Regions from separate parts of the Pseudomonas sp. L5B5 genome, predicted to be linked through region 2. Evidence: riboswitches for the same ligand, from Rfam matches in the RefSeq annotation. Region 2 holds a riboswitch; each other region holds the start of a gene.

Region 1 (3,264 bases), 830 kb from region 2:
TATCGGGATTCTACGGGCAAACGGCCAATGCCAGGGTCGCCTGGGGGTGCTTTTGCCGGGGGACCAGGAGTCGTGCCGGCTCCCCTTGCAGGGTTTCGGCCATGGCCAGGGCGGCGCTTTCAGCGACGCCATAGCAGCCGGTGCGCTCGAAGGCAACCTGGGACCTGTGGCTCAGGCGCGGGCTGTAGGGGGCCAGCTGGGCGCTGCTGAAACAAGTCAACCGCAGCGACAGCTGTTGTGCCAAGGCCAGCAGGCCCGGTTCATCCTGCTTCAGGTCGATGCTGGCCAGGGCCTGCACTTGCTGCAGGGCCAGGCCATTTTCTCGCAATACCTGGTCCAGCAGGGCGCGCAGGGTGCTGGCCGGGCAGCCCTTGCGGCAGCCCAGGCCGACCACCAGGGCCGGCGCTACGCCCCTGGATGTCATGCCTGATGGCCGTCCTCGCCCTTGCGCCGGAACAGCCAGGCGCTGATCAGACCCAGGGCCAGCCAGAAGGCGGCATTGGTCAACTGCGAAGCGATCTTGAACTGTGCCTCCAGTGCCTCCGGAGCCAACATCGAGTGCACTTCCGGCTGCGGTGCGCCGAGCACGTGGGGCACGGCGATAATGGCGGCGCCCAGCAATTTGAGCAGCCAATTGCCGGCGAACACGATCAAGGCAATGCCCGTGGCGGTGGAGGCTGCGGCGCCTACCCACCAGATCTGGCGTTGGGCCAGGTCGGCGGCGGCAGTGCCGGGCAGTTCAGGCGGCAAGCCCAGGGTGGGGGCCAGGCAGAAGGTCGCGTAGCCGGCCAGGCCCCAGAGCAGGCCCTGGGAGGTGCGGCTTGGGGCGCGCAGGGTGTAGAGGCCGGCCAGCATCAGGGCGAAACCGACGGCGACCACCAGGTTGCCGCCCGTGGTGGACAGCACTCGCTGCCAACCGTCTTCCGGCTCCCAGGCCTCTTCGTCATGGACGTGGCCCGCCATGGCGCCCGGAGCGTGTTCATGGACTTCCTCGGTGGCCGGGGCTTTCTCGTAGGTTTCCGCCTGGAGAATCAACGGGGCGACCCAGAAGCTCTGCAGCAGGGTCAGCAGCAAGGCGGCCAGCAGTCCGGTGAACCCTGCGGTTTGCGCAATACGCTTGATCATCGGGCAGGCCTCAGTGGCAAGGGAAGGCGGCGCTGTGGCGGGTATCGTGGGCCGCGTTGTGCACGGCCTCGATGTGCGAGAAACCGGCGAAGTACACCAGGCAGGCGCCGAGGATCGAGGCACCGATGGCGGCCACCAGGCGTTGGCTCAGGGTGGTGGTGCTGCTGGCGGAATGGCTGGTGCTGCTGATGGTCGACATGGCGCGTCCCCTTGGGTTTGTCAGCGGGAAGCGGCGCAAGAAAACCCCGCGTGACAGCCACGCAGGGTTTGCAACAGCGCCCGCCCACCGCGGGTTTGTCATTCGTGTATTGCGGGCCGGTCTCCGGGCTTGCGAGGGGCCGGCCTTTGGGCCGTGCCGGCAAGTGTCACCTTCCCATGCCCAGGGGCACAGTGGATCTGACACTTCGCTCGCTTACCGTTGCGGGGGCAGCACCGGACTGGTCACGGCTGGCAAGCGCGTGATTCACCGGTTTCCCGTTTCACCCTGTGAAGGGCACCCGTAACAAGTTGTGTAGCAAATCATGGGCAGGGGAGCGTCGTCAATTGCCGGCTGGCGTGGCCTTGGCCACACATGCGCATTGACCGCCCTGTACGCTCTGCGTAGCCTTGCGCCTTCGAGGTTCTTCGGCCAGTGGTCGAAGCTAAGACGGGAACGCGGTAGAAGCCGCGGCTGCCCCCGCAACTGTGGAGGGTTTCATTCCTGCAAGGCCACTGCCTGGCGTCCACGACGCCGGTGGGAAGGCACAGGAAATGTCAGTCCATGACTGACAAGCCCCCAGCCAGGAGACCTGCCTCGACCCAGATTCTCACTACAACCGGGCGGGGTGATCCGGTGGCGAAATCAGTACGAGCCCTGTGCCGTGCTTGTCGTCCCGCATGCCCGCCACCTTCGCCAAAGGGCATCCGATGAAAACACTGGCCAAACTTCCCGTCACCATCGTCACCGGCTTCCTGGGCTCGGGCAAGACCACATTGCTGCGGCACATGCTGGACAACGCCCAGGGGCGTCGTATCGCGGTGATCGTCAATGAATTCGGCGAACTGGGCATCGACGGCGAGATCCTCAAGCAGTGCTCCATCGGCTGCACCGAGGAAGAGGCCAGCGGCCGAGTCTACGAGCTGGCCAACGGTTGCCTGTGCTGCACCGTGCAGGAAGAGTTCTTCCCGGTGATGCGCGAGCTGGTGGCGCGCCGTGGCGACCTGGACCATATCCTCATCGAAACCAGCGGCCTGGCCTTGCCCAAGCCTCTGGTGCAAGCCTTCCAGTGGCCGGAGATCCGCAGCGCCTGCACCGTCGACGCGGTGATCACCGTGGTCGACAGCCCGGCCGTCGCCGCTGGCACCTTCGCCGCCTTCCCGGACCAGGTGGATGCCCAGCGCAAGCTCGACCCCAACCTCGACCACGAATCGCCCCTGCACGAACTGTTCGCCGACCAGCTGTCCAGCGCCGACCTGGTGATCCTCAACAAGACCGACCTGATCAGCCCCGAAGACCTGGCCAAGGTCCGCCTGGAAGTGGCCGAGGAGCTGCCGCCGGCGGTCAAGGTCATCGAAGCCAGCAGCGGTCGCCTGCCGCTGGACGTGCTGCTGGGCCTGGGTGCCGGTTCCGAGGAACACATCGACGGCCGCCACAGCCACCACGACCATCACCACGACGGCGATGACGATCACGACGACCATGACCACGACGCCTTCGACTCGATCTCCATCGAGTTGCCCGAGGCCGACGAGAGCCTGCTGCTCGATGCCCTGACCCAACTGGTGGTCAAGCACGGCATCCTGCGGGTCAAGGGTTTCGCGGCAATTCCCGGCAAGCCGATGCGCCTGCTGATCCAGGGCGTAGGCACCCGTTTCGACAAGCATTTCGACCGCAAGTGGAGCGCTGATGAAGCCCGGGCCACGCGCCTGGTACTGATCGGCCAGGAGCTGGATGCGGCCCTGCTGGAAGCGCAACTGCGCGCCGCCCTCGGCGCCTGACCCGTGCACCTGCTCAGGACCCAGCCCGGCGGATTCGTGTCGGATGACAACATTGCCGACCTTGGACAAACCCCCGCCGAGCTGGTGATCCTGTGCAGCGGCGACTCCAGCCTGGCGCTGCTGGCCGAGGCCGCGGAGCAACTGCCCGCGGACTACCCCAGC
Region 2 (3,264 bases):
CAGTACATAGAGCCAGCGCGGATGGTCGAGATCCTCGGCGAAGGCATTGACCTGGGTTCCGCTGGCCGCCAGTGGTTTTGCTCCCTGGGGCCAGCCGACGGCCGGGGCGATGTTCAGCGTGGGGATCAGCGTGGGATTGGGTTCCGGCAGCTTGGGGTTCGGGCCGGTTCCATCCGCGACCTGCAGGCTGGAGGTTTCGCCGCAGGCAGCGAGGCTGGCGGCGATGGCAAGGAGCAAGGTGTGTCGAAGCGTGAGCATGCTGATATCCCTATGAGTGCGCGAACGTTCAATCATAGAGAAGCATCGTCGGGCAGGGTTCCCTTCTTTCAGCGGGCTTCCTTGAACAGCACCGCGATCCCGGGGTGATAGCAGCCAGCTTCGTTGTGCAGCTTGCGATAGGCATAGGGGAAGTACCATGCCACGGCGCAGCAGTGCTCTTTCTGCAAATCGTCGAGCAGGTCTTGCAGCTCTTCGGGGGTGGCGCTGTGTTGAAGCTTGTGTGGCGCGACGAACAGGCAGCCGAGCTTGAGGTCGCTGGCATAGCTGATCCTCTTCGCTTCGCTGGCGATGTCTGCCAGGGGCTGGGCCAGGTTCAGGTTGTTGACCCGTGGCCAGCGCTGGGTGGCCTGGATGTAGGCGCGTTCTTCCTTGGTTGCCAGGTACAGGTCGGTGCGGGCATTGCGCGCGCCTTCCTCGAGCTGCTTTTTGCTGGGGCTGTGCTCCAGGCTCACCATCTCGGCCATCCAGGCTGCCGCGGAGAGCAGGCCCAGGTTGGCTTGTTCATCGAACCAGTAGGGGGTTTCGTTATCGCCGCGAACCGCGTTGTAGCGGTCAATGCAATCGAACCAGCGTTCCAGCATCGGACGCAGGAATTCCAGCTTTGGATTGCTGATGATCATGCCTTGCATCGAACTCACCCCTTATTGTTGTGCGGAGGGGCGTCGGCCCCGAAAGTGGCTATTTGATATCATTGCTTCCAGTGTGGCACAAGATTGGCGTCAGTTTGTTGATGCAGTGCAGTTTTCCGTCGGATGCGATGGACAGCTTCAATTGACGCTCTACCCCCAACCCTCTAACCTTCGCGACTTGTTTCAGGTGCTCTGTGGTCTTGGCCGACAGGGTGAAACAGGGAAGCCGGTCAGGGCCGTTCCAGTGATGGGGCTGGCGACGATTCCGGCGCTGCCCCCGCAACGGTAGGTGAGTCAAGGCTGTGCAGGTGCCACTGTGTCGAAGACGACATGGGAAGGCGCGCAGTTCGGCAGCGATGCCGCTCACGAGCCCGGAGACCGGCCTGATCCATCCAACGGCATCACGGTGGGCGATGCCAGGCTTAAGCCATTTGTTTCCATTTCTGCCCCCGTTCCCCAAGCCCCAACGGAGAACTGCTCAATGAGTGAATCCCTCGAGCGTGACGAGCGTCATTTGGCGCGCATGCTGCGCAAAAAAGCACTGATCGACGAGCGCATCGCCAACTCGCCCAACGAGTGCGGGCTGCTGCTGGTACTGACGGGCAATGGCAAGGGCAAGAGCAGCTCGGCTTTCGGCATGCTGGCCCGATCCATGGGGCATGGCATGCGCTGTGGCGTTGTGCAGTTCATCAAGGGCCGCGAAAGCACCGGTGAAGAGCTGTTTTTCCGGCGTTTCCCCGAGCAGGTGAGCTTTCATGTGATGGGCGAGGGTTTCACCTGGGAGACCCAGGATCGCCAGCGAGACATTGCCGCTGCCGAAGCCGCCTGGGCAGTGTCCCGGGAGTTGCTGAGCAATCCCGATGTCGGCCTGGTGGTACTCGATGAGCTGAACATTGCCCTCAAGCACGGTTACCTGGACCTGGATCAGGTATTGGGCGACCTGCAGGCCCGTCCGCCGATGCAGCACGTGGTGGTGACCGGGCGGGGGGCCAAGCCGCAAATGATCGAGCTGGCCGATACCGTGACCGAGATGGGCATGCTCAAGCATGCCTTCCAAGCGGGTATCAAGGCGCAGAAGGGCATCGAGCTGTGAGCGTGAATCCATGACTGATGTTCGTCATTGCCCGGCGGTATTGATCGCCGCACCGGCATCCGGCCAGGGCAAGACCACCGTGACCGCCGCCCTCGCGCGCCTGCACCGCAACCAGGGGCGCAAGGTGCGAGTCTTCAAGTGCGGTCCGGACTTTCTCGACCCGATGATTCTCGAGCGTGCCAGCGGTGCCCCGGTGTACCAGCTGGACCTGTGGATGGTGGGTGAGCAGGAGAGTCGCCGCCTGCTGTGGGAGGCGGCCGGGGAGGCCGACCTGATCCTGATCGAAGGCGTCATGGGGCTGTTCGACGGCACCCCGTCCAGCGCTGACCTGGCGCGGCATTTCGGCGTGCCGGTACTGGGGGTGATCGATGGCACTGCCATGGCCCAGACCTTCGGCGCCCTGGCCCTTGGCCTGGCGCGTTACCAGCCGGACCTGCCGTTTGCCGGGGTGCTGGCCAATCGGGTGGGTACTGTGCGTCATGCGCAGTTGCTCGAAGGCAGCCTGACCGAGGGACTGCGCTGGTATGGCGCGTTGTCCCGGGAAACTGGCATCGAACTGCCCAGTCGCCACCTGGGTCTGGTGCAGGCCAACGAACTCAATGACCTGGACCTGCGCCTGGACGCTGCTGCCCAAGCCCTGGCCAGCAGTTGCCAGGTAGCGTTGCCACCGGCCGTGGGGTTTGCCGCGCCGGCCCCGCAGGTGTGTGAGCCATTGCTGGAGGGGGTGCGGATCGCCGTGGCGCAGGACGAAGCGTTTGCTTTCACCTATGGCGCCAGCCTGGATCTGCTGCGGGCCATGGGCGCGCAGTTGCACTTTTTCTCGCCGATTCATGATCGTGAATTGCCGGCGGCCGACAGCCTGTACCTGCCCGGCGGTTACCCGGAGCTGCACCATCAGGCGCTGGCGCAGAACACCGGCATGCTGGATGCCATTCGTGCTCACCATGCCGCCGGCAAGCCGTTGCTTGCTGAATGTGGCGGGATGCTTTACCTGCTCGATGCCCTGACCGACGTCGAAGGCCTGCGTGCCGAACTGCTGGGGCTGTTGCCCGGCGAGGCCGTGATGCAGAAACGTCTGGCAGCTCTGGCCCTGCAAGCGGTGGACCTGCCGGAAGGCAGCCTGCGCGGGCATACCTACCATCACTCCCTGACCAGTACGACGCTCGAGCCCATCGCTCGGGGCGTGAGCCCCAACGGTGGGCGTGGCGCCGAGGCGGTGTATCGCGATGGGCGGATGACCGCCTCCTATGTGCACTTCTATTT
Region 3 (3,264 bases), 2.3 Mb from region 2:
AACGGCTGTGTGCCCTGCAGGGCCGAGGTTTTCTCGTCGAATTGATGCCCCAGTACCCGATCTACATCCCGATGCTCGCGCAACCGGCCCAGGACTGCATCGGCCGCATCCATCCCGATGCCAAGGAGGCCTGCGACATCCTGGTGGACGAAGGTTTTTCCCCCACCCAGTACGTCGACCTGTTCGACGCCGGCCCGACCCTGCAGGGGCGCAACCATGAACTGCGCTCGATCATCCAGAGCCGGATCGCCACCAGCTACCTCGCTGCGCAGAGTGGCCAGGGCCGTCCATGGCTGCTGAGCAACGATCGGCTGCAAGGCTTTCGCGCCATCGTCGCCCTGCTCGACGAGGCTCCCGGCGACTTCACGGGCCTGGACCAGGCAATGCTCCAGGCCTTGCAGCTGGAACCCGGCGACCCGGTGCGGAGCATTGCGTTATGACCCTGCGTCCCTACCTCCCCACAACCAGCCCGCTGCCAGGAGCCAGAGCATGATCGTGCGTCCGATCCGCGTCACCGACCTGCCGGCGGTGCTGCGCCTGCTGGGAGGCTGCCAGCGCGAGCTGGATAACCTCAGCACCGACCCCGAGCGCCTGGACCACCGGGTGCGCTGGGCCCAGCGGGCCTTTGCCGGCCAGGTGGAGCGCGCCGACGCCGATTACCTGTTCGTGCTCGAAGATGACGACCAGCAAGTGACCGGTATCTGCGGCCTGAGCGGCGCCATCGGCCTGCGCGAGCCCTGCTACAACTATCGGCTCGGCGTCACCCGTGGCAGCGCACCCGGGCTGGGCATCGAGAAACAGGTCCCGACCCTGTTCCTGTGCAACGACATGACTGGACAATCCCAGCTGTGCTCGCTGTTCCTGCGCCATGACCTGCGCCAGGGCCACACCGGCCGTCTGTTGTCCACCGCCCGCCTGCTGTTCGTCGCCGAATACCCCACGCTGTTCGGCGACAAGCTGGTGGCCGAGTTGCGTGGCCAGGTCGACAGCCAGGGCTGCTCGCCATTCTGGGACAGCCTGGGTCGGCACTTCTTCAAGATGGATTTCCAGCAGGCCAACCGCCTGTCCAGTCAGGGCAGCAAGTCCTTCATCGCCGAACTGATGCCGCGCCAACCGCTTTACACCTGCCTGCTCAGCACCCAGGCCCAGGCCTCCATCGGCCAGGCCCATGCCAGCACCGACCAGGCGGTGGGCATCTTGCGCGACGAAGGTTTCAGTCACCAGGGCTGCATCGACGTCTTCGACGGCGGCCCGCTGATCGAGGCCGAGGTGACGAAGATCCGCAGCGTGCGCGAAAGCCAGGTGTTGCCGCTGCTGGTGGGCAATCCTGACCAGCAGGCGCCGATGTGGCTGATCCACAACCGGCGCCTGGAAAGCTGTCGCATCACCGCTGCGCCGGGGCGCCTGGTAGCCGGCTGCCTGCTGGTGGACCGCCAGACCACCAAGCGCCTGCAACTGCAACCCGGTGATTCGGTTCGCGCAGTGCCGCTGCTGGCCTGCCCTTCGAGTGCCAGCGACCAGCCCCCGGTACGCACCTCCCCCGCCACCGTCCCGTGAAGCTCTGCTTCGTGTAGCCGCTGCCGCAGGCTGCGTACGACCGCGCAGCGGGCGCAAACCTTGCGAATTCCACAATGAAGGCCCTGCGGGCCTTGGCGCAGCTTCGCAGGCTCAGCAGCGGCTACACGAGCTGCGCTGGGCTCGGCGATAACGGTATGGCTGCGCAGCGGGCGCAATCATGGCGGCCACAGGATTGACGAACGGTAGGACGAGTGTTCAGATGCCGCCCTGTTTCAGGTGCCTCACGCCGCCGTGCGTGAGGTGAAACGGGAAACCGGTGCGCCCCCAGAGGCAAGTCCGGTGCTGCCCCCGCAACGGTAAGCGAGTGCTGCATTCAACACGCCACTGTACCCAAGGTATGGGAAGGCGAATGCAGCCAGCCTCGCAAGCCCGGAGACCGGCCTGAAGTATCTGTTTGGCAATCCTGCGGTGGGCGGGCATGGGCCGGTGTGGGCGCGTGCGCGTGCCTGCCACCTTCTCCCTGCGTGCTTCCCGAAGACACTTTCGAGAAGACCAACAATGAAAACAACAGACACTTCCCTTGCGCGCGACTGGCGTGCTCCGCGCCGTTCCATGGGCGGCGCCCTGCTCGGCTGCCTGTTCAGCCCCTGGCTGCTGGCCGACGATACATCCCTGAAGCTGGACCAGCAGTTCGTGTCTGCCCCGTCGGTGGAATCCACTACCGTGGCCGAGATGGCCAAGTACGGCAGCAAGGTAGACGTCATCGATCGCCAGCAGATCGAGCGTGCCGGTCCCAGCAGCGACATCACCCGGGTGCTGCAGATGTACGTGCCGGGCCTCTATGTAGCGCCCAAGAACGGCCCCTTCGACTACGGCACCTATTCGCTGCTGGGCGGACGCAACGACGACACGCTGATCCTGCTCGATGGCGTGCGCCTGAACAACCGCCTGTACGGCGGCCTGTACCTGGATACCCTGCCAGCCAACGCCATCGAGCGCATCGAAGTGCTCAAGGGCGGCCAGAGCCTGCTGTTCGGCACCCAGGCGGTGTCCGGGGTGATCAACATCGTCACCCGCAGCCCACAGACCCGCGACGCCTCCGGCGAAGTCAACCTGGGCCTGGACAGTTTCATGGGCAAGAGCGGCGATGCCCGGGTGGAACGCATCGTCAGCAACGGCCTGGGCGACCTCGGCCTGCTGGCCTATGTCAGCCACAACGTCTCCGACGGCTACCAGCCGTTTCGCAACAGCGCCTACAACGCCAGCACCCGGGACAAGAAGCGCTCCTATGAGGTGACCACCTTCGGCGCCAAGGCGATCCAGGGTTTTGGCGACGATTCGCGCCTGGAACTGTTCTACCAGTACACCGACGCCAACCTGGATTTCGCCCGCGCCGCGAACAACAAGAAGACCACCAACGACCGGGTCCAGCAGATCGCCACCGCCACCTTCGAGCAACGCCTGGGCGAGCGTTTCAGCTACTTCGTCAAGGGCCATGTCAACGACTGGGATACGCGCTACACCCGTATCAACAACAGCGATGATGGCGGCACCAAGATCATCAACCACAACGACTACTGGGGCTTCACCGACTGGGGCGTGCAGGCCGAAGGCAAGGCCGAACTGGACGGCGGCCATGTGCTGGTATTCGGCACCGACAACCAGTGGTTCAAGGGCCAGGACGACGTACTCAAGATCGACAACAGCAAGGCCCAGGCCAACGCCCTGTACACCCAGTTGCGCCCG

What was found. Region 2 has a riboswitch for cobalamin ahead of cobO (cob(I)yrinic acid a,c-diamide adenosyltransferase). Riboswitches for the same ligand answer to the same signal wherever they lie in the genome.
Region 1: another riboswitch for cobalamin. It lies ahead of cobW (cobalamin biosynthesis protein CobW); the one in region 2 lies ahead of cobO (cob(I)yrinic acid a,c-diamide adenosyltransferase).
Region 3: another riboswitch for cobalamin. It lies ahead of LGQ10_RS06760 (TonB-dependent receptor plug domain-containing protein); the one in region 2 lies ahead of cobO (cob(I)yrinic acid a,c-diamide adenosyltransferase).

What each region holds. Positions count from the first base shown of each region.
Region 1 covers NZ_CP084742.1:26,312-29,575, forward strand. Annotated here, with positions in the region: gene LGQ10_RS00090 (cobalamin biosynthesis protein) at 11-424, opposite strand; gene LGQ10_RS00095 (CbtA family protein) at 421-1,125, opposite strand; gene LGQ10_RS00100 (CbtB domain-containing protein) at 1,136-1,324, opposite strand; cobalamin riboswitch at 1,421-1,641, opposite strand; cobalamin riboswitch at 1,726-1,936, shown strand; gene cobW (cobalamin biosynthesis protein CobW) at 2,032-3,102, shown strand; gene cobN (cobaltochelatase subunit CobN) at 3,106-3,264, shown strand, end outside.
Region 2 covers NZ_CP084742.1:6,010,884-6,014,147, forward strand. Annotated here, with positions in the region: gene LGQ10_RS27725 (PQQ-dependent sugar dehydrogenase) at 1-258, opposite strand, end outside; gene LGQ10_RS27730 (hypothetical protein) at 327-908, opposite strand; cobalamin riboswitch at 1,077-1,310, shown strand; gene cobO (cob(I)yrinic acid a,c-diamide adenosyltransferase) at 1,390-2,001, shown strand; gene LGQ10_RS27740 (cobyrinate a,c-diamide synthase) at 2,012-3,264, shown strand, end outside.
Region 3 covers NZ_CP084742.1:1,508,984-1,512,247, forward strand. Annotated here, with positions in the region: gene LGQ10_RS06750 (arginine N-succinyltransferase) at 1-440, shown strand, start outside; gene LGQ10_RS06755 (arginine N-succinyltransferase) at 490-1,557, shown strand; cobalamin riboswitch at 1,776-1,978, shown strand; gene LGQ10_RS06760 (TonB-dependent receptor plug domain-containing protein) at 2,131-3,264, shown strand, end outside.